DNA from 3 places in the Comamonas sp. 7D-2 genome. Region 1 is predicted to be linked to each of the others. Evidence: riboswitches for the same ligand, from Rfam matches in the RefSeq annotation. Region 1 holds a riboswitch; each other region holds the start of a gene.
The links. Region 1 has a riboswitch for glycine ahead of MPZ60_RS16720 (trimeric intracellular cation channel family protein). Riboswitches for the same ligand answer to the same signal wherever they lie in the genome.
Positions count from the first base shown of each region.

Region 2: linked by a shared signal. The riboswitch ahead of MPZ60_RS05075 (D-amino acid dehydrogenase) and the one ahead of MPZ60_RS16720 (trimeric intracellular cation channel family protein) in region 1 are both predicted to bind glycine.
Region 3: linked by a shared signal. The riboswitch ahead of gcvT (glycine cleavage system aminomethyltransferase GcvT) and the one ahead of MPZ60_RS16720 (trimeric intracellular cation channel family protein) in region 1 are both predicted to bind glycine.

Region 1 covers NZ_CP094238.1:3,640,473-3,642,730, forward strand. The annotation lists partial or broken gene MPZ60_RS16715 (IS5 family transposase) at 1-517, shown strand, start outside; glycine riboswitch at 746-838, shown strand; glycine riboswitch at 852-970, shown strand; gene MPZ60_RS16720 (trimeric intracellular cation channel family protein) at 1,023-1,688, shown strand; gene mnmC (FAD-dependent 5-carboxymethylaminomethyl-2-thiouridine(34) oxidoreductase MnmC) at 1,852-2,258, shown strand, end outside.
Region 2 covers NZ_CP094238.1:1,124,724-1,126,981, reverse strand. The annotation lists gene MPZ60_RS05080 (amino acid permease) at 1-486, opposite strand, end outside; glycine riboswitch at 1,030-1,129, shown strand; gene MPZ60_RS05075 (D-amino acid dehydrogenase) at 1,301-2,258, shown strand, end outside.
Region 3 covers NZ_CP094238.1:2,542,266-2,544,523, forward strand. The annotation lists gene gcvT (glycine cleavage system aminomethyltransferase GcvT) at 1-1,007, opposite strand, end outside; glycine riboswitch at 1,072-1,197, opposite strand; glycine riboswitch at 1,217-1,327, opposite strand; gene MPZ60_RS11695 (energy transducer TonB) at 1,416-1,958, opposite strand; gene MPZ60_RS11700 (2,4'-dihydroxyacetophenone dioxygenase family protein) at 2,151-2,258, shown strand, end outside.

The DNA of each region.
Region 1 (2,258 bases):
CGACTGGTTGACTCCACAGGCATCAAGTTCCTTGGCGAAGGCGAGTGGAAGTGCAAAAAGCATCGCCGCCAATGGCGCAAGCTGCACATCGGTATTGATGCGCAAACGCTGCAGTGTTGCCGCAGTTGCGGAGCAAGTTCCTGCCGAGGAGCCGCTGCTGACAGTGACAGGCGATGGGGCTTATGACACGCAGTACGTGCATGCGGCGGTCATTCAGCGCAATGCCACGCCCATCATTCCCCCAAGAAAGAATGCCAAGGTGCGCAAAGGCGATGGCTTTGCGCACCGCAACGCAGCTATCGCCGCATGCAGACGGTTGGGGTGAAGTATCTGGAAACGCTGGAGCGGTTACCAGCGGCGCAGCCCGGTAGAGACCAAGATGAACTGCATCAAACGCCTGGGTGAACGAGTAATGTCACGCACGTTCGAGCGCCAAGTTAACGAACTGCACATTCGAGCCGCCATCCTCAATCGGTCTACTGAACCGGTCTGCCCGCAGACGGTGGCTGTGGCCTAGCCACACCTGGGGTTGGGAAATCTGGCCCTGGGGGTGATATATGCAACAACGCCCTCTCGCTGTCGCGCGTATGAGTTTTTATGGCGGGCGGCTTCACAGACGAAAACGCGGGCTTGCGCGAGCCATGGCGGATTCAGACCGCCCTTCCGCACCCCGAGCTGGCAGCCGCAGAAACACACCAATACAGGTATTAACCCGAATAAAGTCGCTGAAACTAGCTAGAATCGCGCCCATCCCGCGGGAGAGCGGAGCCTTTCGAGGGTTCCCGCCGAAGGCGCAAACTCCCATAATCGCTCAGGCAATAAGTACCGCAGGTGGGTCTGACAGGACCCGGATATCGCCAACTGGAGAGCAGCCCGCAACCACAAGCTGCAGGGCTCACCGAAGGGGCAAGCATGTCCACCGCGAAGGTGCTCATGCGCAACTCTCAGGTAAAAGGACAGCGGGAGAGGCAAGCCGGACACTCCCGCCGATGTGAGTGGCTGGTCTATTTTCAAGTGCCTTCATGCTTCCTTCCGTCTCTTTGCTGGACTCGTTCCAGGCCTCCAACTTCACCGTCATGCTGGTCATCTATCTGGTGGCCATTACCGCCGAAGCCATGTCCGGCGCACTCGCCGCAGGCCGGCGCAATATGGATATCTTCGGCGTCGTCGTCATCGCCTTTGTCACTGCCCTGGGAGGCGGCACCATCCGCGACATGGTGCTGGGCCACTACCCCATCGGCTGGACCCAGCACCCTGAATATGTGTATCTGGTCATCAGCTTCGGTCTGCTGACCACTGTGATTGCACGCCATATGCACAGGCTCAAGCAGGTGTTTTTGCTGCTGGACGCCATGGGACTGATCGCCTTTTCGCTGATCGGCTGCAATACCGCGCTGGAGCTGGGCTACCCCACCATCGTCATCATCATGGCCGGCATGATTACCGGCATCAGCGGCGGCATCTTGCGCGATGTGCTCTGCAACCAGGTCCCCGTGGTGTTCCGCCGCGAGCTGTATGCCAGCGTGTCGCTGTCGGTATGCCTGATGTTCCTGGGCCTGCGCTATCTGGATGTCAGCCCCAATATCAGCACCATCGTGTGTTTTGCCGGCGGTCTGGCCTTCCGTCTGGCCGCCATTCGTTTCAAATGGCGCCTGCCGGTTTTTTCGTACCAGCAGCGCTGGGAGTGATAGAGACTCCCCCTGTGGCGCTGCGCGCCTTCCCCCTCTCTTGCTACGCAGGAGGGAGACGCAGCCATCGCTGCGGGGCGGCCCTTGCTTGGCTGCTCTAACCTAGACTGCGCCATGCATTACCCATGTAGTTTCACTTTCCATGTCTGAACCGATCACATGGATGCCGGATGGCACCCCCTACAACACCCGATTTGGTGATCGCTATCACAGCGAGCTGGGCGGCCTTGACCAGGCCCGCCAGGTTTTTCTCGGTGGCTGCGATCTTCCAGCTGCCTGGGCCGATGCAGCGCAGTGGCGCATTCTGGAAACCGGCTTTGGCTTCGGCCTGAATTTCCTGGTCACCTGGGCGGCATGGAAAGCCGACCTCAGACGCCCGCGCATTCTGCATTTTGTCTCGGTGGAGGCCTACCCTGTCTCGCGCGAGGATCTGCTCGCGTTTTTACCGACCGATGGGGAACTGCGCCCGCTTGGCGAACAACTGGCCGAGCAATGGTGGGGACTGCTGCCCGGCGTGCATCGCCTTTCCTTTGATGACGGCCAGGTGCTGCTGACGCTCCATATAGGCGA
Region 2 (2,258 bases), 2.5 Mb from region 1:
AAAGCCGCGCGCGGAAAACGCGTTCAGCCCCACCATCAGCAGCAGGAACAGGCCGCTCCAGACGATGCCGGGCACATCGGGAAACCAGTAGGCCATGACCAGTTGCGAGGCCACCAGGTCCACCGCCACCACCACAGCCCAGCTGAACCAGAAGTTCCAGCCCAGCGCAAAGCCGAAGCCTCGATCCACATAGCGCGAGGCATAGGTAGAGAAAGAGCCGGCCACAGGCATGAAGGCGGCCAGCTCGCCCAGGCTGGTCATGATGTAGTACACCATGATGCCGATGAGCAGATAGGTGAGCACGGCACCACCAGGGCCGATCTGGGCGATGGCCGAGCCGGAGGCCACGAACAGGCCCGTTCCGATGGCGCCGCCAATGGCAATCATGCTCAGGTGGCGCTGCTTGAGCACCCGGTGCAAGCGGGGCTGGTTATCGTCACCATCACCAGTCGGCGCGAGCTGCTGGCTTGAGTTGGGTTGGGACATAAATGTCTTGTTGTAATGGTTTGCGCCCGTCCGGACAAAACACCCAACCATCCCGCAGGCGCTGCGACAGGCAACGCAAAAAGGCGACCATGACGGTCGCGGGCAACAAGGACAAAGGAACGAAGCCATGACAGCAGAACGCCATGGCGGATAGGCCAGTTGCATCCTGAATCGGCAGCCACCCCAGTCGGGCGCTTCAATGGCAAAGCGGTGATATCGCCGGGCCCATTGACAGGCAAAGACGATATTTTGCCCAAATCCACCGCCGACCATGACCCGCCATGCCAATGCAGGGGCTGACTCTGGGGCTGCTCGGTGGCACTTGACAGCGTCTATCGCTATGAATTTAGAAGCACACTGCGCTTTAATAAATTCATTTTCATAGACAAACAATCCATATTTCATTGAAGGATAAGCGGCAAGCGCTATCAAATAGCGTGAACCCGACATGAGCAGCCATGGCTGGGCCCTGGCGCAGAAGTCTAGAAAACCCGTATATCCAGGCACCGCCGTTCTTCCTACATTTGCCCACAGGCTCTCAGCCCGGTGATGCCGAGAGAGACTGCAGCGCAAACTTGGCGTATGCAGCGCCGAAGGAGCAACCGCCCCGGAAACTCTCAGGCCAAAGGATCGGCATCGCTTTCACACACTCTGAAGAATGTCCGGACGTCATCGTCCGCCGGGCATACCGAAGGAGCAAGCGAGCAGCGCCGCAAGGCCCTGCCTCGTGAATCTCTCAGGTCCAGAACAGAGGGGGCGTCCGCTGCGCATGTTGCGCACGGGCTCCACCCTTGACGTTTCTGGAATCTGAATCATGAAGACAATCGCCGTCATCGGCGGTGGCATCACGGGCGTGACCACCGCCTACGCCCTCGCACGCCTCGGATTTTCCGTCACCCTGTTCGAGAAGCAGCGCTATGCCGCCATGGAAACCTCGTTCGCCAATGGCGGCCAGCTCTCGGCCTCGAACGCCGAGGTCTGGACCCATTGGTCCACCATCGTCAAGGGCCTCAAGTGGATGCTCAAGAGCGATGCTCCGCTGCTGCTCAATCCCAGGCCCAGCTGGCACAAGATTTCCTGGTTCTGCCAGTTTCTCGCTGCCATCCCCCATTACGAGAAAAACACCGTGGAAACCGCCAGGCTGGCGATTGCGGCACGCGAGCACCTGTTTGACTGGGCGTCCAGCGAAGGCATTGACTTCGATCTGAAACAAAAAGGCATCTTGCATATCTACCGCGACCGAGCAGGCTTTGAACATGCGGGCAAGGTTTCCCAGTTGCTGGCCAAAGGCGGCCTGGAACGCCGCGCCGTGACACCGCAGGAGATGCGCTCCATAGAGCCGACCCTGTCCGGAACCTTCTACGGCGGCTACTTCACCGAGAGCGACTCCACGGGCGACATCCACAAGTTCACCAGCGGCCTGGCTGCTGCCTGCGAACGACTGGGCGTGCAATGCCGCTACGGCCAGGAAATCATGTCGGTGAACAGCAACGGCAAGCAGGCCAGCGTGACCGTGCGCCTGGGTCTGGAAACCGAGACCTCGACTTTCGACGCCATGGTGGTCTGCGCAGGCACGGCCAGCCGCGCCCTGGCCGCCCAGCTCGGCGACAGCGTCAACATCTATCCGGTCAAGGGCTATTCCATCACGGTCAATCTGCCGGACGAAGCCAGCCGCGCCGCAGCCCCTGTGGTGAGTCTGCTGGACGACGAGACCAAGCTGGTCACCAGCCGCCTCGGCGACGATCGCTTCCGAGTTGCCGGTACGGCGGAGT
Region 3 (2,258 bases), 1.1 Mb from region 1:
ACAGGCTGGTTGAGCGTGGGGCTGAGCAGGCCGCTGGTGATGTGGCCGATATGCTGTCCGTCCATGTTTTCCAGCACGGCGGGCTCGCGCACGGGAATGCGTTCCAGCGCGATCAGACCCACGCGCTTGCGGCGCAGCGACTGAGGGTTCTGCAATTGCTCTAGCACGATGGTCGCACCGGGAAAACCGCCCTCGCGCTCGCCGCCGGTGCGGCGAACCTTCTGCATGGCCCAGTTCAGCGCGGCTTCGACCGGCGTGGTGCTGGTGTCAATGTCGTTGCCGTACAGGCAAAGTCCGGCTTCAAGGCGCAGCGAGTTGCGCGCGCCCAGACCGATAGGGGCCACCTCGGGCTGTGCCAGCAGCGCTTCGGCAAAGGCTTCGGCAGCATCGCCGGGCAGGGAGATTTCGAAACCGTCCTCGCCCGTATAGCCGCTGCGCGTGATGTAGAGCGCATGGCCTTGCCAGTCGAAGTGGTTGCCGGTCATGAAGACCAGTTGCGTCACTCCAGGAATCAGGCGCGAGAGGGCTGTGGCAGCTTGCGGACCTTGCAGGGCCAGCAGGGCGCGATCGGGCAATGGGACGACCTCGCAGCGGCTACCGATGCGGTTCTGGATATGAGCGATATCGGCCTCTTTGCAGGCGCCGTTGACGATGAGGAACAGATCTTCGCCGCGGTTGACGAACATCAGGTCGTCGAGAATTCCGCCTTGTTCATCGAGCAGCAGGCCGTAGCGCTGCTTGTGCAGGCCCAGGTCCATGACATCGACGGGCATCAGCGATTCGAGCGCGGCGGCGGCATCGGGGCCGCGCAACAGCAACTGGCCCATGTGCGAGACATCGAACAGGCCGGCGGCCTTGCGCGTGTGCAGATGCTCGGCCATCAGGCCTTGAGGGTATTGCACAGGCATTGAGTAGCCGGCAAACGGCACCATGCGGGCACCCAGTTTCTGGTGCAGGGCAAACAGCGGCGTGGAACGCAGATCGGAAGAAGTGGCAGCAGCAGTCACAGGCAAGCGCTCCGGTGGTCAAAACCAAATGAGTGGCCATGCATGACAGGGTCATGCGTGGCGGGCTTGCCCTGCTGTCCGCTTTACCTGAGAGATTCGCTGCCTTTGCTTTCGCGGGCAGTTTGCTCCTTCGGTGGATGTCGGCGCACATACGAAATGACGGCCTGCATCTCTCTCCAGCAAGGGACGCTGCAGGCTCGCACACCTAGCAGCGCTTGTCAGTCCTTTTGCCTGAGCGTTTTGACACCGGGTTGGGGGTCTGCGCCTTCGGCGGTGCAAGGCAGCTTCAAGCTGCAGGCACTCTCTCCTGACGTTGGCGATTCTAGCGGTGGGCAAGGGGCTTGCACCACCGAATCGGATGGATTTTGGGGTTTTCGAGCACAGATCGCTGGAATTGAGCTTGCGGTCTCACTGCGGTTCTGTGTTCATGGCGGGCGTACGAGGAACATCGATCTCCTGGCGCGGAAACACCAGTTGGTAGGGCTGTTCGAAGCAGGACGTCACGGGCTGGCCCTGGCGCATGCCGGGCTTGAATTTCCAGCGTTCGAGCGAGCGCATGATGGACTTCACGATGCGGGGATCGGTATCGGCGGGCTGGTAGGCCACACGGCCGAGTTCGCCCTGGGCCGTGACTTCCAGGCGGAAGACCACCGTGGTCTCCAGCCCGTTCGGAAACCAGTGGGCGCTGATGAAAGGCGTGGTGTGGCGGCGTGGCTGCGGTTGCCGATCGAGCTGGGCGGGGGGTGTGCAGTCTGCCTTGATCCAGGCAGGCCAATTTACGGTTTGGCCTCCGGAAGCAGAGGCGGAGTCAGCCTGGGGCTGGGGAGTGATGTCGGCCACCTTAGGCGCCATGGCTGGGTTGCCAGCGCAGGCACTGAGCAGCAGAGCTCCCAAGACGGCCGCGTATGCAGCGTATGCAGCAAGACAGCGTGAGTGGCGTGAAGTATCCATGGCGGCATTCTCGGTCATCCCCAGTCGATTTCGGCAGACCTGGTGGAGTCGGTTGTTCAGCCAGGGCCGGGCTACCTTGCTCCAGAGCTTGTCCTGCAGGGGCAAACATCATGTCCGGCAGGGACTAAACAGAATTTTCCCCATGGATAGGATTATGACGTTCGTCAAAAAATGTTTATTCAAGGAGAGAAAATGCCCGAAAAAGCCACGAATGAATTCTGGAAATATCTGAAGCCGATTCCTGAATGTTTTCAGCCAGATGCGCAGCCAGAGGCTTATATTCAGAACGCTCCAACGGAG